Linked DNA regions of Robiginitalea biformata HTCC2501. The protein of the gene in region 1 interacts with the protein of each later gene in a pairwise test. Links are inferred from orthologs where the notes say so. Each region holds a gene or a part of one and is shown on either strand. Other genes may lie near its edges.

Evidence for each region.
Region 2: the proteins of sucD (region 1) and sucC interact in binary tests that used the Escherichia coli proteins (3 or more experiments, as listed by UniProt). The link is inferred for Robiginitalea biformata HTCC2501 from one-to-one orthologs.

What each region holds. Positions count from the first base shown.
Region 1 is NC_013222.1:2,587,694-2,599,715, forward strand. What follows is about bases 5,626-8,359. They hold sucD (succinate--CoA ligase subunit alpha), read right to left. Parts: upstream 7,562-8,359; coding sequence 6,689-7,561; downstream 5,626-6,688. Other genes in these bases: RB2501_RS11490 (vWA domain-containing protein), read right to left, coding at 5,626-5,650; fabG (3-oxoacyl-[acyl-carrier-protein] reductase), read right to left, coding at 5,837-6,583; RB2501_RS11505 (UDP-3-O-(3-hydroxymyristoyl)glucosamine N-acyltransferase), read right to left, coding at 7,622-8,359. Also shown: hisC (histidinol-phosphate transaminase), read right to left, coding at 1-414; hisD (histidinol dehydrogenase), read right to left, coding at 407-1,723; hisG (ATP phosphoribosyltransferase), read right to left, coding at 1,738-2,595; RB2501_RS11485 (prohibitin family protein), read right to left, coding at 2,798-3,613; more of RB2501_RS11490, read right to left, coding at 3,626-5,625; more of RB2501_RS11505, read right to left, coding at 8,360-8,557; efp (elongation factor P), read right to left, coding at 8,558-9,127; lpxA (acyl-ACP--UDP-N-acetylglucosamine O-acyltransferase), read right to left, coding at 9,134-9,919; RB2501_RS11520 (bifunctional UDP-3-O-[3-hydroxymyristoyl] N-acetylglucosamine deacetylase/3-hydroxyacyl-ACP dehydratase), read right to left, coding at 9,921-11,315; lpxD (UDP-3-O-(3-hydroxymyristoyl)glucosamine N-acyltransferase), read right to left, coding at 11,320-12,022. UniProt on the Escherichia coli protein: Succinyl-CoA synthetase functions in the citric acid cycle (TCA), coupling the hydrolysis of succinyl-CoA to the synthesis of either ATP or GTP and thus represents the only step of substrate-level phosphorylation in the TCA.
Region 2 is NC_013222.1:1,766,345-1,778,471, reverse strand. The notes cover bases 7,507-10,345. They hold sucC (ADP-forming succinate--CoA ligase subunit beta), read right to left. Parts: upstream 9,604-10,345; coding sequence 8,410-9,603; downstream 7,507-8,409. Other genes in these bases: RB2501_RS07880 (LON peptidase substrate-binding domain-containing protein), read right to left, coding at 9,676-10,317; RB2501_RS07890 (hypothetical protein), read right to left, coding at 7,701-8,045; RB2501_RS07895 (hypothetical protein), read right to left, coding at 7,507-7,508. Outside these bases: RB2501_RS07920 (ABC transporter permease subunit), read left to right, coding at 1-794; RB2501_RS07915 (T9SS type B sorting domain-containing protein), read left to right, coding at 937-2,673; RB2501_RS07910 (T9SS type B sorting domain-containing protein), read left to right, coding at 2,680-4,104; excinuclease ABC subunit UvrB, read left to right, coding at 4,209-6,197; RB2501_RS07900 (Hsp20/alpha crystallin family protein), read right to left, coding at 6,426-6,854; more of RB2501_RS07895, read right to left, coding at 7,107-7,506; lysA (diaminopimelate decarboxylase), read left to right, coding at 10,481-11,743; RB2501_RS07870 (thioredoxin family protein), read left to right, coding at 11,809-12,127. UniProt on the Escherichia coli protein: Succinyl-CoA synthetase functions in the citric acid cycle (TCA), coupling the hydrolysis of succinyl-CoA to the synthesis of either ATP or GTP and thus represents the only step of substrate-level phosphorylation in the TCA.

The DNA.
Region 1 (12,022 bases):
GAGAATCGCCGGGACGTTGAGCTGGAAGTCCGGGGTGAGCGGCACGCGGATGTTCTCCACCCCGTTGATTTCGGCCAGGACACTGTACATGCCGTAGGTGGGCGGCAGCGTAATGGCGGCATCCTGCCCGGGCTCGCAGAAGACCCGAAAGAGCAGGTCCAGGACTTCGTCGCTTCCATTGCCCAATAGCAGCGACTCCTCCGGGACTCCCCGGAACCGGGCAATTGCCTTCTTCACGGTCCGTTGGTGGGGGTCCGGATAACGGTTAACGCCGTTTTCAAAAGGATTTTCGTTGGCGTCCAGAAAGTCCATGCCGCTCCCGCTGCCGCTGTATTCGTCCCGGGCAGAGGCATAGGGCTTCAAGTTGCGGACCAGCGGTCGGACAAGTTTATCGATATCCAGTACCTCAGGCATCTTCCTTCTCTTTTTTGTTCGGTATCTCATGCAGGTCCGCTACTCGGAGTTTCATGGCGAGCGCATGGGCCGACAGACCCTCGGCCTCGGCCATGGTGATAATTGCCGGGCCAATTTCCCGTACCCCCCGATCGCTGAGACGCTGGTAGGTGATCGCCTTGGTAAAACTATCCAGGTTAACCCCGCTGTATTGCCGGGCATACCCGTTGGTGGGCAGTGTGTGGTTGGTCCCCGAAGCGTAATCCCCGGCACTTTCGGGAGTGAGATTGCCCAGGAATACGGAACCCGCGTTGCGGATCTCCCGCAGCAGAAATTCTTCCTGCCTGTGGCAGATGATCAGGTGTTCCGGGGCATACTGGTTGATCATCTCGGCTATTTCCCCGGAGGATTCCAGGAGGATCATCCTGCTGTTGTCGATGGCATCCGAGGCAATTTCCCGTCTCGGGAGTTCCCGCAGCATGGTTTCCAATTCGCGGCGTACGGCCCCGGGCAACTCCGCGTCATCCGTGAGCAGCAATACCTGGCTGTCCCGCCCGTGTTCTGCCTGGCTGAGCAAATCCGCAGCGATATAGGCCGGGTTGGCGGAGTCGTCGGCAGCCACCAGGACCTCGCTCGGACCGGCCGGCATATCGATGGCGACACCTTCCCGGACAGCCCGTTGTTTGGCCTGGGTAACATATTGGTTTCCCGGGCCGAAAATCTTATAGACAGCAGGGATTTCACGGGTGCCGTAGGTCATGGCGGCAATGGCCTGGATGCCCCCCGCCCGGCAAACGGTTCGGACACCGCATTTGCGGGCCGCATAGCAAATGGCCGGGTGCAGGTTACCGGCCTGATCGGGTGGAGAGCACAGCACCACCTCGCGGCAACCGGCTATGGCAGCCGGGATGGCAAGCATCAGTACGGTTGAAAATAACGGGGCGGTACCGCCCGGGATATAGATGCCCACCTTGTCGATGGGTTTCTTTTCCTGCCAGCAATCCACCCCCGGGCGGGTTTGCACCCGGACCGCCGGGGTTTTCTGAGCCTCGTGGAATTGCCGGATATTCTCATAGGCCAGGTCGATGGCATCCCGGAGATGCCCGGGCACCAGCTCCGCCAGCCGGGATATTTCCGTTTCGGGGAGCACCGGGGATTCCAGGGAAACCCCGTCGAATTGCCGGGTAAAGTCGCAGACGGCCTGATCCCCGTTTTCGCGGACGGCTGTGAATACCTCTTCCACGGCGCGTTCCAGGGATTGGGCGGAAGCCGCGGGTCGTTTTAACAATTCGGACCATTCGGACCGCGGCGGATAGGCAATGAGCTGCATCATGAATTCCTGCTTTAAAGGACCATTTTTTCAATTGGACAAACCAGGATGCCTTCCGCCCCGGCTTTCTTTACTTCGTCCAGGACCTCCCAGAACCGTTCCCTGTTGATCACTGTATGCACGGAACTCCAACCTTCCTCGGCCAGGGGCAGTACGGTAGGGCTTCGCATTCCCGGCAACAGGGCGATGATCTCCTCGAGCCTGTCGTTCGGCGCATTCATCAAAACATATTTGTTCTGCCGCGCCCTGAGCACCGATTCGATCCGAAATTGCAGCTGCCGGAGGATGCCCTCCTGTTCTTCCCCGATTTTCGGGGAAACGGCCAGGACAGCTTCGCTTTGCAAAAGCACCTCCACTTCCTTTAAGTTATTCTTGAAAAGCGTACTCCCGCTGGACACAATATCGCATATTGCATCGGCCAATCCGATGTTCGGGGCAATTTCCACGGAGCCGTTGATGATATGGAGGTCGGCGGAAATACCCGCCTTGTCCAGGAAATGGCGGACAGTGTTCGGGTAAGAAGTCGCAATGCGCTTACCGTCCAGGTCGCCGATTTCCGAATAATCCACAGACTTGGGCAGGGCCAGGGAAACCCGGCATTTGGAAAAGCCCAGGCGAACGCTCACCCGGATATCTTTGCCCTTTTCAAAGAGCACGTTTTCGCCAATGATGGCGATGTCCACCACCCCGTCGCGCAGATATTGGGGAATATCCCCGTTCCTCAGGTAGAGCACTTCCATAGGAAAATCCCGGGCCGCGGCCTTGAGCTGGTCCCGGCCGTTGTCGATGGATATACCGCAGTCTTTGAGGATCCTCAGGGAGTCTTCATTGAGCCTGCCGCTTTTCTGGATGGCGATTTTTATAGGTTCCATAGCTTAATCAAAAATAAATACGAATTGCCTGTAAATAAAAAAACCCGCTTGATTGCTCAAACGGGTCCGATTATGTGGTCTGCAACACAACATATACCGCTACCTCGCCTGAGCGCAGGAGCCGATATGATGATGTGTGGTGTTCTTCTTCATTTCGCCTGTAAAAGTAAGGCAAACTTTTTAAAGATAAAAGCTGCAGAAATTAATTGTTGCCCAGGATGATTGGTAGGCCGTCCTCGCCGGACCCAACAACAACCACCTTGGCATTGGGCGATTCCGCAAGTTTCAATGTAGCCTCTATTCCCTTATCGGAAAGGATTTTATCGGTCAGGGAAGCACTCAGGATGCGGTTGGCGTCGGCTTTACCCTGGGCCTCAATCCGCTGCCGCTGGGCTTCCTTATCGGCGCTGATCAGCCGGAATTCATATTCGAGGGATTGCTGCTCCTGTTTTAATTTCCGCTCGATGGCTTCCTTTATGGTTGCGGGAAGCGTTACATCGCGCACCAGGATCTCATTGAGCTGGATATACTGGTCGTCTACAATTTTCTGGGTTTCGCTGAATATTTCCTGCTGGATGGCGTCCCGCTTACTGGAGTAGAGCTGTTCCGGGGTATAGCGCCCCACAACCGACCGGGCCGCAGACCGGATAGCCGGCAACAGGATGCGCTCTTTGTATTCCTCCCCCTTTTCCTGATGCAGTTTGCCGAGGTCACTGGCCTTGGGCTGGAACCAGGCCGAAGCGTCGAGTGATATATCCAGGCCATTGCTGGAGAGTACTTTCATCTTTTCAAATACTTCCTGCTGGCGCACCTCGTAGATAAAGACTTTGTTCCAGGGCGCAACAATGTGGAACCCTTCCCCCAATGGGGGCTCGTCGGTTACCACTCCATCCCCGAAGGTTCGGTAGAGGACCCCCGCTTCACCGGAACCGATGGTTACGGCCGATTTGGAGATGAGGATAATGAGTAAAATAATCGTAATGACTGCCGGTAAGGCAATTTTGGGTAATCTGTCCATAGTAAATTTCAATTATAGCAATCCGTTATATTTTCTGATAAACCACTCAGCTGCAAGGCAACTGACGATGCCAAAGAGCAGCCAGCGGAAATCTATTAAAGGTACAACATTCCTGCGGCTTTTCTGAACGGGGCGGAAGCGATCTGCCTGCAGCAGGCTGTCCCGGAGTTCGGAAGCCGTATCCGGGTAATAGAGGGCCCCGCCGGTCTCCCGGGCCAGAAGCCCCAACGTGGCTGCATCGCTGGAAAGCTGTTGGGCCTCCAGATCAAAGGCCATCAGGCTGAAGGACCCGGACTCGCTGAAGCCCGAATCGCCGGCAATGACCGTAAACTGGTAGGTGCCCGGAGGCAGCCCGGCCACATCGGCTTCGTAAAAGTCCGACCGGAGCGCCATGGGCCGGGATTCCAGACGGTTCCCGGTACTGTCGGCAAGTTCGAGGGTTAAACGGGCCCCGGGTTCAAATGCAAAGGACTCGTCGTAAAACCGGGCCCGAATCCGGGCATTGCCGCTGTCTTCATACAGCGGCTGATAGTCCAGGGTCAGGCGTTTACTGCTGCCTCCTGCCGTCAGGAACAGAAGGGTTTTGGCGATAAACTCGTCAAATGAGGCAAAATCCCCGGAATTCCTGAAGGCGGCCATCCGCCACTGCCAGATTCCGCTGCCCTGCAGCAACGCCTCCCGGTAGGGGCCTTTAATCAGTACAAGCAGGGGTTCCTCCATGTCCACCCCGCGAACCTGCTGGCCGAGCAGTGTCTGGTTCTCCGCCCCGATCAACAAATTTCCCAGGGGGCCTTCCAGGGGGGGATATCCGGACACGTCCCAATCGGAAAGGTCAAAGTACCCGAACCCGGCATCCCGCAATGGCAAAATATCGTCGGCGGGGCCTATATCGGCAAGTTCATACACCGATTGTGCCTGGTTGAGAAACGACCAGTGTGTCCGGGGGCCGGTCAGGGTCATCCTGGGTACATCCCTTTGCGCAAGGGCCTGGAAAAGGGACCGGAACCGGGTATCCGGTTGGTAGAGGATCAGCAGGTCGGCGGCATCCAGTTGCTCAAGGGCTGTCTCGGGGCTCACCAGCCGAACCTCCCGCTGTTCGTTTTGTAGGATACTCCGCCGGAGTGCCCCCAGGTCCGGATGGTTCCCGGTATGCACCAACAGGATCCGCGTCCGTTCGTCCACCACTTCCAGGCCCGCAATCCGACGGTTATTGGAGGTATTGCGTTCCCCGGGCAACGCGCTGAGTTGTGCAGCCAGCCGGTGAAAGCCCACCGCTTGGGCATCGAGCAGAATTTCCGATTGCCAGGTGGAGTTGCCTGCGCCCAGGCGGACGGTTTCCCGGTACACCCGATTACCGTTGTCGGTGATTTCCAATTCTGCAACTGCCGGAGCGTCTCCGGAATAGGAAACCAGGACTTCTACCGGGAATTTATTGTCCAGGAAAGCATAGCGGTTTACATTCAGCTGGTCGATTCGGATATCCCGATACCGGGTAGTGTCCCCGATCACAATGGGGTACACGGGGATGCCCGTCCCTGCCGCCTGCAGATAGCTCCTCCCGGAATTTTCGTTCCCGTCCGTGGCAATCAGGATAACCGCATGGTCCGAGTTGATGGCCTGGGTTGCCCGGTCCAGCGCAGACCCGATATTGGTCCTGCCGGCGGTAAAATCGAGGCTGTCCGATAAGCGCATTGCATCGCCAAAGGTGAACAGGTCCCGGTCAAATCGATCTGCGATTTCCGGGTCGCGGCCAAAAAGGGACCGCAGGTTGTACAGGGCCTGTCGGGAACTGTCCGTGCGGATGGATGCGCTGTTGTCCAGCAGCAGGACCAGGCGGTGTTTTTCGAGGAATACCCGGGTTTCGCGAATCTTTGGGTTAATCAACAATACGAGCAGGCCCCAGACCGCAAAGAAGCGGAGGGCTGCCAGGAAGTACCGGAACCGGGTGGGCCCCGGCCGGAAAAAGTACTGAAACCAAACCAGTCCAAGGCTCAGGATGGCACAGAGCACAATCCAAAATACCGGATGGTCGGGCATTTACGTCTTTCTTCCTTTTAATTCATTTTCAGATGCCGGTTAACACGACTGTCAACCAGCAATACGAGTAGTCCCGACAGGAGGACAATGCCTGCATAACCCAAAAACATCATGCGTGATTTAGCGTTAAATCCAAATGGCCTTTCCCGGGCCGACCTGTCAGTAAATTGGCCACCTCGGGAATTGTCAGGTGAGCATGCCGCCGTCCACGTGCAGCACCTGACCCGTCACATAGGCCGACAAATCCGAAGCGAGGTACAGGCAGGCATTCGCCACATCCTCCGGGGTCCCGCCCCGTTTGAGGGGAATGGCGTCGCGCCAGCCCTGAACGGTTTTCTCGTCGAGTTTCTCGGTCATTTCCGTTTCGATAAAGCCCGGCGCAATTGCATTGCACCGAATATTCCGCGACCCGAGTTCCAGGGCCACGCTTTTGGTAAAACCAATCATCCCCGCTTTGGAAGCGGCGTAATTGGCCTGACCGGCATTTCCCTTGACGCCCACCACGCTGCTCATATTGATAATGGAGCCGCCCCGTTGCTTGAGGAAGGTGCGCTGGATTGCCTTGGTCATATTGAACACGGATTTCAGGTTGATTTCAATCACTTTGTCAAAATCCTCTTCGCTCATCCGCATCAGCAGGTTGTCCTTGGTGATACCGGCATTGTTGACCAGGATGTCCACACCGCCAAAATCCTCCAGGACCCGGGCCACCAACTCTTCGGCCGCTTCAAAGCTGGACGCGTCGCTTTTGTATGCCCTGGCCTTGACGCCCATGCCGCTTAATTTGTTTTCGAGCTCCTTGGCCGGCCCGTCGCTGCTGCTGTATGTGAAGGCAACATCGGCACCCTCCCGGGCAAAAACTTCCGCGATGCCGCTTCCGATACCGCGGCTCGCCCCGGTGATGATCGCTTTCTTTCCTTCTAGGATTTTCATGTAGCTGTTGGTTTAGGATAGCTTCTACCCAAAGATAACGGGTTTGATGCAAGATGCCATAAAAAATCCCGCTCAGGGCGGGACTTTATTATACTGTTAACGAATTCAGGCGAGGACTTCGGAGACCTTCTCCCCGATTTTGGCCGGGGAATCCACCACGTGGATCCCGCATTCCCGCATAATGCGCTTTTTGGCCTGTGCCGTATCGTCGCTGCCGCCGACAATCGCCCCGGCGTGCCCCATGGTACGCCCTGCAGGCGCCGTCTCTCCGGCAATAAAGCCAACTACGGGCTTCTTGCTTCCGCTTTCCTTGTACCAGCGGGCTGCCTCGGCTTCGAGTTGCCCTCCAATTTCGCCGATCATCACCACGCATTCGGTTTCCGGATCGGTTACCAGCAATTCCAGGGCTTCCCTGGTGGTAGTCCCGATAATCGGGTCTCCCCCGATACCGATGGCCGTGGTAATGCCGAGCCCCTGCCGCACTACCTGGTCGGCTGCCTCATAGGTAAGCGTCCCCGATTTGGAAACGATGCCCACGCCGCCCTTTTCAAATACAAAGCCCGGCATGATGCCCACCTTGGCTTCCCCGGGGGTAATCACGCCCGGACAATTCGGGCCGATCAGGCGACTGCCGCGGTCCTTTACATAACTATGGGCCTTAATCATATCGGCTACCGGAATCCCCTCGGTAATCGTAATGATCACCTTGATCCCGGCGTGGGCCGCCTCCATGATGGCATCGGCGGCAAAAGCCGGCGGGACAAAGATTATTGAGGTATCGGCCCCGGTTTCGGATACGGCGTCCTGAACAGTGTTAAAGACCGGTTTGCCAAGATGCTTTTGGCCGCCTTTGCCCGGGGTGACGCCCCCGACGACATTCGTGCCGTAATCGATCATCTGTTCGGCGTGAAAGGTTCCCTCGCTTCCGGTAAAACCCTGTACAATTATTTTGGAGTCTTTGTTAACTAGAACGCTCATGTATCCGTGTTTTGGTTTTCACAAAAATAGGCCTTACGATCAATTTGGGCTATTGAATTCTTATTGTTTTTTCAACTGGGCGGCCAGGGCGGGTATCTGCCTGAGCGCTGCCAGCTGTTTCATGCGCTCGCGCGATTCCTCTGCCGGACTGCCAAAATAGGTCTTCCCGCCTGCCAAGGATTTTGATACGCCTGCCTGGGCGAGTATTACAGCCCCCTTGCCTATGGTTATCGCACTGATTACCCCAACCTGGCCCCACAGGGTTACCTCGTCCTCGATGACCACGCAACCCGCAATCCCGGTCTGGGAAGCGATCAAACAACGCTTGCCGATGACCGTGTCGTGCCCTACGTGGACCTGGTTGTCCAGCTTGCTGCCGGCGCCCACCCGCGTGTCTCCGGTAACGCCCCGGTCGATTGTACAGAGGGCGCCGAGTTCCACATCGTCCTCCAGGACGGCCCGGCCTCCCGAGAGGAGGCGGTCAAATCCCTCCGGGCGCTTCTTGTAATAGAAGGCGTCGGAACCAACAACGGTACCCGATTGCACAATCACCCGGTCGCCCAGGATGCAATGGTCCCCGATGGTTGCGTTGGGGTGGATCACGCAGTCTTTCCCGATACGGACATGGGCCCCAATTCGCACGTTGGGCCCTATTGCCGTCCCCTTGCCAATCTCGGCCGTCTCTGCAATGGATTGCCCAAAACCTTCAAATGGCCGGAAATGCCGGGTTAGTTTATTGAAATCCCGGAATGGGTCTTCGGATATCAGCAGGGCCTTGCCTTCCGGGCAATCGACTTCCTTATTGATCAGGATAACGGTTGCAGCGGATTGCAGGGCTTTGTCGTAATATTTCGGGTGGTCCACAAAAACGATATCCCCGGGCTCCACCACGTGAATTTCGTTCATACCGCCAACCGGGAAATCCGCGGGGCCCACAAAGCGGCACCCGAGAATGCCGGCAATATCGCCTAGTGTGTGATTCCCGGGAAATTTCATCTATGAATCTTTGGCGCGTTCCATGTAGGACCCATTGGATGTGTCCACCTTGATTTTGTCCCCTTCGTTGATAAAGAGCGGCACGTTGATCCGCGCCCCGGTCTCCACGACGGCTACCTTGGTCGCATTTGTGGCGGTATTGCCCTTGACGCCCGGTTCCGCCTCTGTAACCTCCAATACCACGCTGGCAGGCATATCCACCGAAAGCGGCATGCTGTCCTCCGTATTGAACATAATGGTTACCACCTCTCCTTCTTTGAGGAGTTCAGGTGTATCCAGGGCGCTTTCCTGAAGCGCTATCTGGTTGTAATCGTCCGTATTCATAAAGTGGTAGGTCTGCCCGTCGGAATAGAGGAACTGGTAGGAACGCGTCTCCACGCGTACGTCGTCTATTTTATGACCCGCCGAAAACGTATTGTCGATGACCTTGCCCGTGGTGATGCTCTTGAGTTTGGTGCGCACAAAAGCAGGCCCTTTACCGGGCTTCACGTGCAGGAATTCCACAATCTTGTAAATATCGTTGTTGTGCCGGATACAAAGTCCTTTCCGGATATCGGATGTGTTTGCCATAAACTACTAGTTGTTGCTAAAATAACCTTTCATGATGCCCCGTTGGGAATCCCGGATAAATTGCAGGATCTCATCCCGCTCCGGGGTAGCTTCCACCTCGGCCTCGATAATCTGGACCGCCTGGGAATTGTTGTAATTGCGCTGGTAGAGAATGCGGTAGATGTTCTGGATTTCCCGGATTTTTTCGGCCGTAAACCCGCGGCGCCTGAGCCCGACGGAATTGATCCCCACGTACGACATGGGCTCCCGGGCTCCTTTGACATACGGGGGTACATCCTTCCGCACCAGGGAACCCCCGGTTACAAAGGCGTGCGTGCCGATAGAAACAAACTGGTGGACGGCCACCAGGCCGGCGAGCACCACATAGTCTCCGATGGTTACATGCCCGGCCAGGGTAGAATTGTTGGAAAAGATACAGTTGTTGCCCACCACGCAATCGTGGGCGATGTGGCAGTACGCCATGATCAGGCAGTTTTTGCCAATCACCGTCTTCATCCGGTCCGAAGTGCCCTTGTTGATGGTAGCGCACTCCCGGATAGTTACATTATTGCCGATTTCCACCGTGGTTTCCTCCCCCTGGTATTTCAGGTCCTGAGGCGGGGCGGAAATCACAGCCCCCGGAAAAATATTGCAGTTCTTGCCGATACGCGCGCCCTCCATAATGGTCACGTTCGACCCGATCCAGGACCCTTCCCCAATCGTTACGTTGTTGTGGATGGTCGCAAAGGGTTCGATGACCACATTCTTGGCTATTTTAGCACCCGGGTGCACATAGGCCAGGGGTTGATTCATATCAGACGTTTTTGGTTTTTACGATCTGCGCCATCAGTTCCGCTTCGGAAACAAGCTTGCCATTCGCATAGGCATAGGCAGACATATGGCAGATGCCCCGGCGAATCGGCGACATCAGATCGCATTTAAAAATTAGTGTATCCCCGGGAACAACCTGTTGTTTGAATTTCACATTGTCGATCTTCATGAAATACGTAAGGTAGTTCTCCGGGTCGGGCACCGTGCTCAGCACGAGGATGCCCCCGGTCTGTGCCATGGCCTCAACCTGGAGTACCCCGGGCATTACCGGCGCCCCGGGAAAATGCCCTACAAAAAACGGCTCGTTCATGGTGACGTTTTTAACCCCCACTACATGGGTGTCGGACAATTCCAGGATCTTATCCACCAACAGGAAAGGCGGCCGGTGCGGCAGCATCTTCATGATCTGGGTAATGTCCATCAACGGGGTCTGGTTCAGATCGTACTTCGGAACCTTGTTGCGTTTCTCGAGCTTGATGATCTTGGACAGTTTCTTCGCAAACTGCGTATTCACGTAGTGACCCGGCTTGTTGGCTATCACCTTCCCTTTAATACGCGTGCCGATCAGCGCCAGGTCCCCGATCACGTCGAGCAGTTTGTGTCGCGCCGCCTCGTTCGGGTGGTGCAGGGTCAGGTTGTCGAGGATGCCATTCGGCTTTACGGATAGTTTTTCCTTTTTAAAAGCTTTTTCGAGCTTTTTCATCGTTTCTGCGGAAATCTCCTTGTCCACATAGACGATTGCGTTGTTCAGGTCGCCCCCTTTGATCAGGCCGTTTTCAAGCAACATTTCCAATTCGTGCAGGAAGCTGAAGGTGCGGGCATCGGCAATTTCATCCTTGAAATCCGACAGGTGTTCCAGGGTGGCATTTTGGGTCCCCAGGACCTTGGTCCCAAAATCCACCATCGTGGTAACCTGGTATTCCTCGGCGGGGATTACAGTAATCTCGCTGCCTGTAGCCTCGTCCCGGTAGGAGATTACATCCTTAATAACGTATTCCTCCCGGTCCGCATCCTGCTCTACAATGCCGGCCGACTCCAGGGCTTCCACAAAAAATTTGGAGGAGCCATCCATAATCGGGGGTTCCGGGGAGTCCAGTTCAATCAGGACATTGTCGATATCGAGCCCCACCAGTGCCGCCAGCACATGCTCGGACGTCTGTATTTTTACGCCCCGCTTCTCCAGGTTCGTCCCGCGTTGCGTGTTGATCACGTAATTTGCATCTGCCTCAATAATCGGCTCACCTTCCAGGTCTACCCGTTTAAAGGCAAATCCGTGGTTCTCAGGTGCGGGTACAAACTTCATGGTCACATTCGCCCCCGTATGCAGGCCTACGCCCTGCAGGGTCACCTCCTTGGCAATGGTTCTTTGCTTGGTCATAGGATTACTTACCGTTTTGCTTTTCAAGCGATTCCACCCGGCTTACCAACCGGGGCAGGTTTTTAAAATGCACATAAGATTTGTTAAAGTCTCCGTAGTTGAGGGCCGGAGAGCCCTGAAGTACTTCGTCGTCCTTGACATTTCGGCCAATCCCGGACTGGGCCTGGATCTTGACCCGGTCTCCGATGAGGATGTGTCCCACAATCCCCACCTGGCCGCCGATCATACAGTGCTTCCCGATCTTGGTAGATCCGGCGACCCCTGTTTGGGCAGCAATGACGGTGTGTTCGCCGATCTCCACATTGTGTGCAATCTGGATCTGGTTGTCCAGCTTCACCCCGCGACGCAGGATGGTGGAGCCCAGGGTGGCCCGGTCAATAGTGGTGCCCGCGCCGATGTCCACGTGGTCTTCGATTATGACATTCCCGGTTTGCGGAATCTTGGAATAGACCCCATCGTCATCCGGGGCAAAGCCAAAACCGTCCGCGCCAATGATAGCCCCGCTGTGAATCACGCAATCCCTCCCAATCTGGGTTTCCGAATAAATCTTGGCACCGGCAAAAACAATCGTGTTGTCTCCGATCACCACATTGTCGCCGATGTAGGCGTTTGGGTAAATCTTTACATTGTCGCCCATGCGGACGTTATTCCCCACGTAACAGAATGCGCCCAGGTAGCAGTCCTTACCATATTCGGCCGATTCTGCC
Region 2 (12,127 bases), 830 kb from region 1 along the record:
ACAACCGGGCCAGCCGCTTTTTGGTCCTCGCCTACTTTGGGCTGATTGCGCTGATCGCCCTGGTGACCTCCATCAAAATCGACTGGGGGCCCCTGAAATTCAACGTAGCGGACATCGGGATTTTTAACTTCCCCTATATCTGGCATTTCAACACCTTTATGATTGCCTTTTTAAAGGTTTTCCTGGCCATCGTCATCGTCTCGATGATCTCCAACGAGTACAGCAACAAGACGATCAAGCAGAACCTCATCGACGGGTTGTCCAAGAAAGAGTTTATCGCCTCCAAGGTCCTGACCATCGGCGTGCTCGCCATTGCCTCTACCCTTTTTGTATTCCTGATTTCGCTGGTTTTGGGGCTGATGCATTCGGATTACGATGAAATTGCGATCATTTTTTCCGACCTGGAATACCTGGCGGCCTACCTGGTAAAGTTGTTCGGTTTCTTTGCCTTCTGCTTCTTTGTGGGCATGCTGGTGAAGCGGTCCGCCTTCGCCCTGGGCTTCCTGTTTATCTGGTTTATCGGGGCGGAATTCATCCCCTGGGTCTACCTGACGTCCAAATACACCAAGGGCTACGCGGATTCCATCTACCAGTTCTTCCCTTTCGGGTCCATGTGGCAAACGCTGTCCGAACCGTTTACACGCCTGTCCGTGATCCAGTCGGCCGCCCGGGAAGTTGGGGAGGAAATCGTAAAGGACTACGCAGTCCACGGTTTTCAATTGCTCATCGTCCTGGCCTGGTCCGCGATATTTATCTACCTGTCCTACGTCCTGCTCAAAAGACGCGATCTCTGATATCCGTGCGACGCGATCTTTGATATCCGCAGTTGCGGCATCCAACCGGACCCCGGTGGGCCGTTTATCCGCAATGTCTTCCCCCTGAACGCCTTTCGGTCCGGGATCCGGGAATATTTCGTAATTTACCCTTCCTGGACCGATGAAAATGTTTCAAAAATTGCTATGTGTGGCCGGGCTGCTCTGCGCGCTCGCTACCCGGGGTCAGGAATGCCCCCAACCGGTCTTCCCGGCAGACGGCCAAACGGCTGTTGCCGTGGATGCGAGTATCCAGTGGACCGCCGTTACCGGGGTTACCGCCTACAGCCTGACCATCGGTACCACCCCGGGTGGGACGGAAGTCCTGCCGCTGACCTCAGTGGGGCTTGCCACCTCTTATGCCCCGGCCCGCGGCCTGCCGGATAACCAGGAGATTTTTGTAACCCTGTACATCTTTAACCTGACCCAGGGAACAACGCCCTGCACATCGTTTAGCTTTACCACCGAAGACGTCACCACAGCACCCGGATGCACGGTGCTGCTCAGCCCCACTGACGGATCCCGGAATGTCCCGGTGGGGACGGACATCCGCTGGGCGTACAGCCCGACGGCCACCTCCTACACCATTTCCATAGGCACCAGCCCGGGCGGCTCCGACCTGGTTGACGGGGCCACCGTTGATGATGCGCTCCGCTTTGTGCCGCCCGCCGACCTGCCGGAAGAACAGGATATCTACGTCCGTGTGGTGCCGCAAAACGAAAACGGGGAACCCACCGGCTGTTCCGAGTCTACCTTCAGGACCGGCCCCCTGGCCACCCTCCCCGGCTGCTCGGTGCTCCGTTACCCGGCGGATGGGGAATCCAATATCCCCCTGTCCCCGGTCCTGGAGTGGGATCCGGTACCCGGGGCCACCGGGTACATCGTGTCCATCGGCACCTCCCCGACCACCAACGATGTCCTGGACAGCGCTGATCTTCGCAATGTCACGGAAACCGACGTCATCAATTTTTTGCCGAATACCATCTATTTCGTCCGCATCGTTCCCTATAATTCGGCCGGGGAAGCCCTGGGTTGCGGGCAGACGACTTTTTCCACCATCCTGGGATGCGGCCCGTATTTCGACGCGGGCGGAAATCTGGTGGACCTCCATCCGGAAATTACCTTTCCCGCAACGGTAGGAATCTGCCGGGACAACCCGGTCAATACGGTCAGCGCTATCGATGCGGCAGACGGCTACCGGTGGTACCTGGTGGAAGCACCCGGGCGGGAGCGGCTACTGGCGGAAGGCCCGGACTTTGAAATTCCCGGGGAAGGCACCTACCGGCACGAGATCTACAATACTTTCACAGGGGTTTCCGGGGATTTTGAGTGCAGTTCTTCCAGGGAATTCACAGTGGCCGTTTCTGAAGCTGCCATCCCCGAAGACACCGATATCCGGCTGGGTGCCGGGGTGATTCGAATTGAGGCAAATGTATCCGGAATCGGGGATTACGAATTTTCCCTGGGCAATGCCGACGGGCCCTACCAGGAGAGCAACGTCTTCAGCGACCTCCCCCTGGACTCCTACCGGATATACGTCCGGGACCGCAATGGGTGCGGGATCACAGAAATCCTGGTGGAACCGGACCTGACAGCAGAGGGTTTCCCGAACTTCTTTACCCCGAACGGGGACGGACGCAACGACCGCTGGCAGTTTATCCTCCCGGAAAGCGGCATCAGCCCGGTTCGCGAAATCTCGATCTTTGACCGGTACGGCAATTTGATCGCCCGGGTGGACCCTCAGTCCGATGGCTGGGACGGAACCCTCCGGGGAAATCCCCTCCCACCGAGCGATTACTGGTACCGGGCTGTAGACAACCAGGGAGGCGTAGTCACCGGGCATTTTACCTTAAAACGCTGAAACAGGATGGAAACCAGAAGCCTATATTTCCTGCTCTTCGCGCTCCTGTTTGGCCAGCTGGCCCCCGGTCAGACGTGCCCCCAACTTATATCCCCGGCCAACGGGGAGGAGGACGTCCCGGTAGATGCGGCCATCTCCTGGACGGACCCGGGAAGTTTTTCAGGTTTTATCGTCTCCATCGGCACGACCCCGGGCGGGGTGGACATCCTGACCAACCGCACCTCCTCGCCCATCAGCGGGTATAAGCCCGAAACCGGGTTGCCGGAAGACACCTGGATCTATATCAGCTTTATCCTGATCCTGGCGGACGGGACGGAAATTTCCTGTCCGGGATACCGGTTCCGGACGGCCCCTTTTGACCGGCCCCCGGACTGTACGCGCCTGCTGGCTCCCCGCAACAACGCCGAAGAAGTCGCCCTGGGGGAAGAATTAATCTGGGACTACGCACCACGGGCCACGGGGTATCTGCTGACCGTACTGACTTCCCAGGGTGACACGCTGGTGGCCGAACGGGACATGGGGAACATCCTCGATTTCAACCCCCCGGGGAATTTCCCCCCCGAGACGGATATATTTGTACAGATCACGCCGTACAACCGGCTGGGGCCTGCGCCGGGGGGGTGTCCGGCGGAGCGCTTCCGGACCGGGGCTTCCACGGTGGATTGCGGCCCCCAGCGACCGGAAATTCCCGGCTTTCCGGGGGCTGTTGGCCTGTGTCCGGAACTGGGTTATGCGGAGGTATCGGCTCCGGCAGGGGCGGACGGGTATAACTGGTTCCGGGTGGCTGCCGACGGGTCGCAGCAACTCGTTGCGAGCGGCAGAGAAGTCCGCCTGGACGTTACGGGCAACTATTTCCTGGAGGCGTACAACGAAGTAGGCTCTATCAACGAGTTTGCTATCTGCAATACGCTCGTGGAATTTTCCGTGGTGACCACCCCTCCCCCGATGATCCGGCGCACGCAGGTATCCCGGGAAGTGGACGGGTTGCGCATCCAGGTTTTCCTGGAACAAAACGGGGCGTATGAATATTCCCTGGATCCCGTGTCGGGGTTCCAGTCGTCCCCGATCTTCAGCGGGCTGCCCCTGCAGGGATATACCGTCTATGTTCGGGATGCCTTTGGGTGCGGGCAGGTGCAGCAGGAGGTTGCCCGGAGCCTGAGCGCTGCCGATTTTCCGCCCTTTTTCACCCCGAACAACGACGGGGCCAACGACCTCTGGCGGTTTGACCCGCCGCAGGACCTCTCGGACGCCTATGTGGAAACTATCCGGATATTCGATCGATATGGGAATTTCCTGATCGAACTCGACCCGGAATCCCGGGGTTGGGATGGCAATGTCAACGGCAAACCCGTGCCCGCCTCCGTGTACTGGTTTGTAGCCGTTTCGCTCCGGCAGGAGGTGATCCGGGGCTATTTTGCCCTGAAACGATAGGGATGCCCACCGCAATTTCCATCCCTGCCCGAAAGATCCGCACCCCGCGGCAAGATTCTGCTTCCGGGCGAGGAAGCCTCCCGGGGCTTTTGTATTTTTAAGGCATGAAATTCAAGGTAGTTTCGGAATTCCAGCCGACAGGGGACCAGCCGGCCGCCATCGCCCAGCTCAGCGGGGGGATTCGCGAGGGGGATCGATACCAGACCCTGCTGGGGGTTACCGGGTCCGGCAAAACATTTACCGTTGCCAACGTCGTGGAACAGGTACAACGACCTACCCTTGTGCTGGCGCATAACAAGACCCTCGCGGCCCAGTTGTATTCCGAGTTCAAGATGTTTTTCCCGGAAAATGCCGTGGAGTATTTTGTGTCCTACTACGACTATTACCAACCCGAGGCCTACATCCCCACAAGCGGCCTGTACATCGAGAAGGACCTATCCATCAACGAGGATATCGAGAAACTCCGGCTGAGTACCACCTCCTCCCTCCTCTCCGGGCGGCGGGACGTGCTGGTGGTTGCCTCGGTTTCCTGCCTGTACGGTATCGGGAACCCGATTGAGTTCCAGAAGAACGTAATCCATCTTGAACGGGACCAGGTACTGGCCCGCACCCGGTTGATGCACCAGCTGGTCCAGAGCCTGTATTCCCGGACGACAGCGGATTTCCGCAATGGGAACTTCCGGGTTCGGGGCGATGTCCTGGATGTCTTCCCCGGCTATGCGGACCACGCTTTCCGCATCCATTTCTTCGGGGATGAAATCGAGGCCATCGAAGCCTTTGATCCTTATAATAACAAGGTGATCGAAGAATATGAAACCCTGAATATCTACCCGGCCAATATGTTTGTGACTTCCCCGGATGTCCTCCAGGAAGCCATCCACAAAATCCAGGACGACCTGACTGCCCAGGTTGCCTATTTTAAGGAAATCGGCAAGCCCCTGGAGGCAAAACGCCTGGAGGAACGGACAAACTTTGACCTGGAGATGATCCGGGAGTTGGGGTACTGCTCGGGTATTGAAAATTATTCCCGCTACCTGGACGGGCGCGAGCCAGGTACCCGGCCGTTCTGCCTGCTGGATTACTTCCCGGACGACTACCTGATGGTGGTGGACGAAAGCCATGTGACCATCCCCCAGGTACACGCCATGTACGGAGGCGACCGGTCGCGGAAGGAGAACCTGGTGAACTACGGGTTCCGCCTGCCTGCCGCCATGGACAACCGTCCGCTGAAATTCGAGGAATTTGAAGCGCTTCAAAATCAGGTAATCTACGTCAGCGCCACACCGGCCGACTACGAGATGCAGCAGAGCGGCGGGGTGTATGTGGAACAGGTTATCCGCCCTACCGGCTTGCTCGACCCGGTTATTGAGGTTCGGCCAAGCGAAAACCAGATCGACGACCTGGTGGAGGAAATCCAATTGCGGGTACAGCGGGACGAGCGCACCCTGGTCACCACGCTCACCAAACGGATGGCCGAGGAACTGACCAAATACCTGACCCGTATTGACGTTCGCTGCCGGTACATCCACAGCGACGTGGATACCCTGGAGCGGGTGGAAATCATGCAGGACCTCCGCAAGGGGATTTTCGATGTGCTGGTGGGGGTCAATTTACTGCGGGAGGGGCTCGACCTGCCCGAGGTATCCCTGGTGGCCATCATCGATGCGGACAAAGAAGGGTTCCTCAGGAGCAACCGTTCGCTGACCCAGACGGTGGGCCGGGCAGCCCGCCACCTGCAGGGCAAGGCCATTATGTATGCGGATACCGTGACGGACAGCATGCAAAAGACCATAGACGAAACGAATTACCGCCGGCAGAAACAACTCGATTACAACAAGGAACACGGAATCACCCCCAGGGCCCTGAAGAAAAACCTGGACAGCGTGCTGGCCAGAAACTCGGTCTCCACCTTCCACTTCGAGAAAAAGGAACGCGATGCAAGGGAACCGGACCCCGCCTACCTGACCAAGGAGCAAAAAGAGGAACTGATACGCAAAAAACGCAAGGACATGGAACGGGCCGCCAAGGACCTGGACTTTATGCAGGCGGCCAAATTGCGGGACGAAATAAAAGTGCTGCAGGAGAAAGCCTGATTGCAGGAGAAAGCCTGATTGGAGGAGAAAGCCTGATTGGAGGAGAAAGCCCGATTGCGGGAGAAAGAACATTTATTGGCCCACTTTGAATTCCGGGTGATGTGCCACATACCCTGCCGGCCGGGATTTCCACAAAAAAAACGCCCCGAAACCGGGGCGCTTCCCTAACTAACCAACTAAACAAACCAACCATTATGAGGCCCGTTAGGTGGGCCAGCCATAATTCGTTTACTTGCCAATTTCAATAAGCCGCTTTGGCTTCGGCAAGGCTTCTTCTTTCTTAGGGAGTGTAAAACGCAGGATACCGTCTTCGTAGTTGGCTTCGATGGCCTCCTCGTTTACGGATTCCGGCAGGGTAAAGGCCCGTTTGAAATTCGAATACCAGAATTCCCTGCGGGTATATCCCTTTTCGTCTTCCTGTTTCTCCTCTTTGTGCTCCATGGAAATGGTCAGCACGTTGTCGTCGACCTCAATGTTGAAGTCTTCTTTCTTCTGACCCGGGATGGCCAGCTCCAGGGTAAAGTCGGTCTCCCCCTCGCGGATATTCACCGCAGGCAGGTTTTGGTTGTAGCGATCTACCCCGCCGAACCAGTCGGGCATCATCACGTCGTTCCAGAAGCTTGGAAACAATCCGGTGTGTTTACGTACTAGTGTCATGATATGTAATTTTTTGTTGTTTTAAAATTTCACCCTATAGAGAGCAAACTACATACCGATTGGGAAATGCTGTCTTTATGACATATATGTTGGAGTTATCCCTGCCTTATTGGCAGGTGTCGGTGGCGGCTCCGCAGGTTTGTCGGGGTGTGAACGGCACGCCCCCTCAGGGACAAACAGCTACCTTCCTTGAATTGCCGCAGGCCTTAAATGAAGTGGGCGTTAATTGCAGTGGACTGAATTGTAGCCGGTTTAATTGTAGTGGGCCTTGAAGATATTGATCAAAACGTCCGGGGGGACGATCTTATCCGGGTAGCGGTGCATGATAGTCAGCACCTGCTCGATAGCGGAAGGCCGCAGGCCCATACCCAATCCGATATCGTGTAATCGGCGTATCTCCTCCGGGTGGCGGTCCTTGTCTACATTCATCAGCAGGACGAGCCGGTGGAATTGCAGGATGCGGTCTGCCTGGGTTTTGGGCATGATCTTTTCGACCTGGCTCTCAAAGAGCGAATCGAAGTCCTCCCGGTGCACCCCCAGTTGCTCGGACACCCCCAAAAGAAAGGAATATTCCGAATCCTTGATAGCGGTATCGGCCCGAGCAAAGGAAATCATTTCCGAAAGTATGCTGAGTTTCTCCTCGTAGGTGCTCATAGGCGGGACCGGGTTGGGTGATCGTTACTTAGATAACTCGAAATTCCGGGATTTCGTATATCCGGAACCCGTGGATCCCAACCCTCCGAAAAGGCATCGCCGCATGGTATAATCACATAAAAAATCCCGCAAAACCCAATGACCGGATGCCACCGAAAAGGTCCTGCGGGATTATCCTAAATAGGCTGTCCCTTAGCTGGTAAACCGGATCGGCACCTCATAGGTCCCGCCGCTTTGAAGCCCTGTACCCGCAATGTTGTGGTAGTTCAGCTTGGCCTTTACATAGCGCTCCAGCCGTTCGTTGTCCGTGCGTACGGAGAGGACGACAATCTCATTGTCGTTGTTGACGGTAAAACGCACCCAGGCACTCAACTCCTGATTGTCTTCCAGAACAATGTTGTTGTCTTTTAAAATGTCCCCGATCTTGGCGCACACCTTGGTTTCGGGAGCAATCGGTTCGGTGGTACCCTCTGTTGCCAGGGCATTGGCGGAAAACAAAAGGGCAGCTGCTACGGATAAAACACTAAATTTTCTCATGACGTTGTTTGTTTTGATGATTGATGAATGAAGTTCTTTGATTAAAAAGACGAGTGCTGCAGGCAATCGTTACAATTATTTACGCTTTTAACATTTTTTTAATCGATTTTCTGATAATTCCATACTTCCTGGCGGTTATTTCCAAAAAGACTTCAAAAAATACCTCCGGAATCCTGAGCGTCTGTTCAGCAGACGGTTATCGGATACGAAGACATGGCAAATGTCTGCCCGATCTGCGAGACCGGCAAGGAGGCAGGTGAAATTTCACCCAGGCTTAATACCCGGACGCCTTCCGTATCAATAACAAAAAAAAGGGGTCATGTTCTCGTAACATGACCCCTCCGGTTTGTTTCCTGAAAGAATTTCAGGCAAGCACTTCCTTCACCTTGTCCGCGGCTTCCTGGAACTGAACTGCGGAGTGTACCGCCAACCCGGAATTATCCAGGATCTCCTTGGCGAGTTCGGCGTTGGTGCCCTGCAGGCGCACGATGATCGGCACCTTTATGGCGTCTCCCATATTCTTATAGGCATCCACGACACCCTGGGCCACCCGGTCGCAGCGGACGATCCCTCCGAAAATGTTGATAAGGATGGCTTTGACGTTGGCGTCCTTGAGGATGATCCGGAAGGCTTCCTCCACGCGTTTTGCATCGGCCGTCCCTCCGACGTCCAGAAAATTAGCAGGTTCGCCACCGGCCATCTTGATCAGGTCCATGGTTGCCATGGCCAATCCGGCCCCGTTCACCATGCAACCGACATTCCCGTCCAGGTCCACGTAATTCAGGCCCACGGCACGCGCCTCCACCTCGATGGGGTTCTCTTCCCTCAGGTCCCGCATTTCCGCATACTGCTTGCGGCGGAAGAGCGCATTGTCGTCCAGGGACACCTTGGCATCCACAGCCAGGATTTTATCATCCGAGGTCTTCAGTACCGGGTTGATTTCAAACAAGCTCGCATCGCTTTGCTCATACGCCTTGTAGAGGGAGCTTACAAATCGTGTCATTTCCTTGAAAGCCGTACCCGAAAGCCCCAGGTTAAATGCGATTTTGCGGGCCTGGAACGGCAGCAGGCCGGTAGCCGGGTCTATCTCTTCGGTGAAGATCAGGTGGGGGGTCTTATCGGCTACCTCCTCGATATCCATCCCGCCTTCGGGGGAATACATGATCATCACACGCGATTCCGCCCGGTTGAGTAGTACGGACATGTAGTATTCCTCCGTGTCGCTGTCTCCCGGGTAGTAGACGTCTTCCGCAACCAGTACCTGGTGCACTTTTTTACCTTCGGCAGATGTCTGGGGGGTTACCAAATTCATCCCGATGATCTCCTCGGCGATGGATTCCACCTCTTTCAGGTTTTTGGCCAGTTTCACCCCGCCGCCCTTGCCACGGCCCCCGGCGTGGACCTGAGCCTTGATGACATGCCAGCTCGTGCCGGTTTCCTGTGTGAGCTGCTTGGCAGCATCCACGGCTTCCTTCTTGTTATGGGCCACGATGCCGCGCTGGATGCGGACGCCGAAACTCGCCAGAATCTCTTTTCCTTGGTATTCGTGTAAATTCATGTTGGTTTTATAAGGAGTTGCATGCAAAAATAGCAAACCGCATGGACTTCCCCTAATGCAAATGCCTTCGGGTCACTCCGGCTCAATATCCTTGAAGTCGAGCGGGTCAAAATTGCGGAAATGCCCGTTCATTTCGATGCGTTCCCGCGTTTCATTCAACTGCTGGAGCACCCGGATGGTCTCCCTGAGGTGGTCCAGCAAAAAATCCAGGCGCGCGGCCTCGCCGGGAATCTGCAACAGGCTGTATTCCTGTTCAAAGGACAAACCCATTTTATGGGCCAGGGTATAGCTGTTGAACAGTTCCCGCTTTACCGGGCCAAAGGGCAGGTCCATCAATTCATAGAGTTCCCGGCACGCCTGGTATACCGCTTCGGTCTGAACGGGCACGGCGTCATTCACCGCGTCCAGGAACCGGATTTCGCCCCCCGGGTAGCTTTTACCCTCCAGCACCGGCTGGAAGCGCACCACCCGGAACACCTGCCGCGCCACACAGACGACGTCCATCGAACCGTCTGCATAGGTATTCACGATGTCCTTGAGCTGGACCTCCGTACCATAGGCAATCGTATTCTCGATGTAAACGGGTATCCCGAAGGTCTGGGCCTCCTGCCGGCAGTCTCTGATAAGCTGCTTGTAGCGCTCCTCAAAAATATGGAGAGGGACGGACTCCCCGGGAAAGAAAACGGATTGTAAGGGAAACAGCGGTAAGACCATATTGGGATTTTGCTTAAATCTACAAAGCGGCAACAGAAGATTCAACTTCCCGGGTATTTTATATTTGTTGCATTTATAACAATTTGTTTTAATTTAAAATCACTGTCTGATTTTTTTGACGGTACGGTATAAGTGAATTAGTTTTGCCCAAATTCATTCGATTATGAAAGGGAAGGATCTACTGGGGATTGCAAAGGATTTTGGTGCACCTGTGTACGTTTACGACGCAGGGAAGATCCAGTCGCAGTTTAAACGGCTTACCCATGCATTCCGGGTAGTTCCCAAGCTCAAGCTGAACTACGCCGCCAAGGCTTTGTCCAACCTGTCCATCCTCCGGTTGCTGAACAACCTGGGGAGCGGCCTGGATACCGTCTCCATCCAGGAGGTGCAACTGGGGCTCCTGGCCGGTTACCGACCGGAAGACATCATTTACACCCCCAACGGGGTGTCCCTGGAGGAAATCGAGGAAGCCGCCAGCCTGGGGGTGCAGATCAACATCGACAACCTTTCCATCCTGGAGCAATTTGGCAGTAAACACCCGGACATCCCGGTGTGTATCCGGATTAACCCGCACGTGATGGCCGGGGGCAATTCCAAGATATCGGTGGGCCACATCGATTCAAAATTCGGCATCAGCATCCACCAGATCCCACACCTGCTTCGTATAGTGGAGCTCACCAAAATGAAGATCAACGGGATCCATATGCATACGGGAAGCGATATCCTGGATATCGACGTCTTCCTGTACGCCTCCGAAATCCTGTTCGATACTGCCATGCATTTTAAGGACCTGGAATTCATCGATTTCGGCAGCGGTTTCAAAGTCCCCTACAAAGAAGGAGATATCGAGACAAATGTGGAGGAATTGGGCGAAAAGCTCGGGGGTCGCTTCCGGGAGTTCTGCGACGCCTACGGGCGGGAACTCACCCTGGCTTTCGAACCCGGCAAATTCCTCGTGAGCGAGGCCGGGTATTTCCTGGCCAGGGTAAACGTGGTCAAACAGACTACATCGACTGTATTTGCGGGGGTAGACTCCGGTTTCAACCACCTGATACGACCCATGCTCTACGGGGCCAACCACCATATCGAAAACCTCTCCAATCCCGGGGGCAAGGAGCGCTATTATTCCGTGGTGGGCTACATTTGCGAAACGGACACCTTTGCAAGCAACCGCAGGATCCGCGAGATATCCGAAGGGGATATCCTCTGTTTCCGGAATGCCGGTGCCTATTGCTTCACCATGGCCAGCAACTACAATTCCCGCTTCCGGCCTGCAGAAGTGCTGTGGATGGACGGCAAGGCACACCTGATCCGCAAAAGGGAGAATTTTGAAGACCTGATCCGCAACCAGGTGGATGTCCCGGCGCTGGCCGAGCGGCCCAGGCAGACGGCAGACCCCAACGAGGCGCATAGCAGGGTGAAATAATTCGGCCCTCCGCGCGTTAGTTCTTTAACGGGATTCCGACTATTTTCCCGTAAATTGCGGAAATGATGAGAAAATTACTACCCCTCGTTGTATGGGCGATTTTGATGAGCCCGGTGGCAGTGGCCGCCCAGCAGGTCAATTGGATCAGCTGGGACCAGGCAGTGGCAACCGTTCAGGGCGGGTCCAACGACAAAAAAATATTCATCGACGTCTACACGGACTGGTGCGGTTGGTGCAAGCGTATGGACAAGGATACCTTCCAGAACCCCGAGGTGGCCGCCTATATGAACGAGAATTTCCTGATGGTGAAACTCGACGGCGAGCAGAAAGAACCGATCGAATACAATGGGAAAACCTATAAGTTCGTCCCCTCCGGCAGGAAAG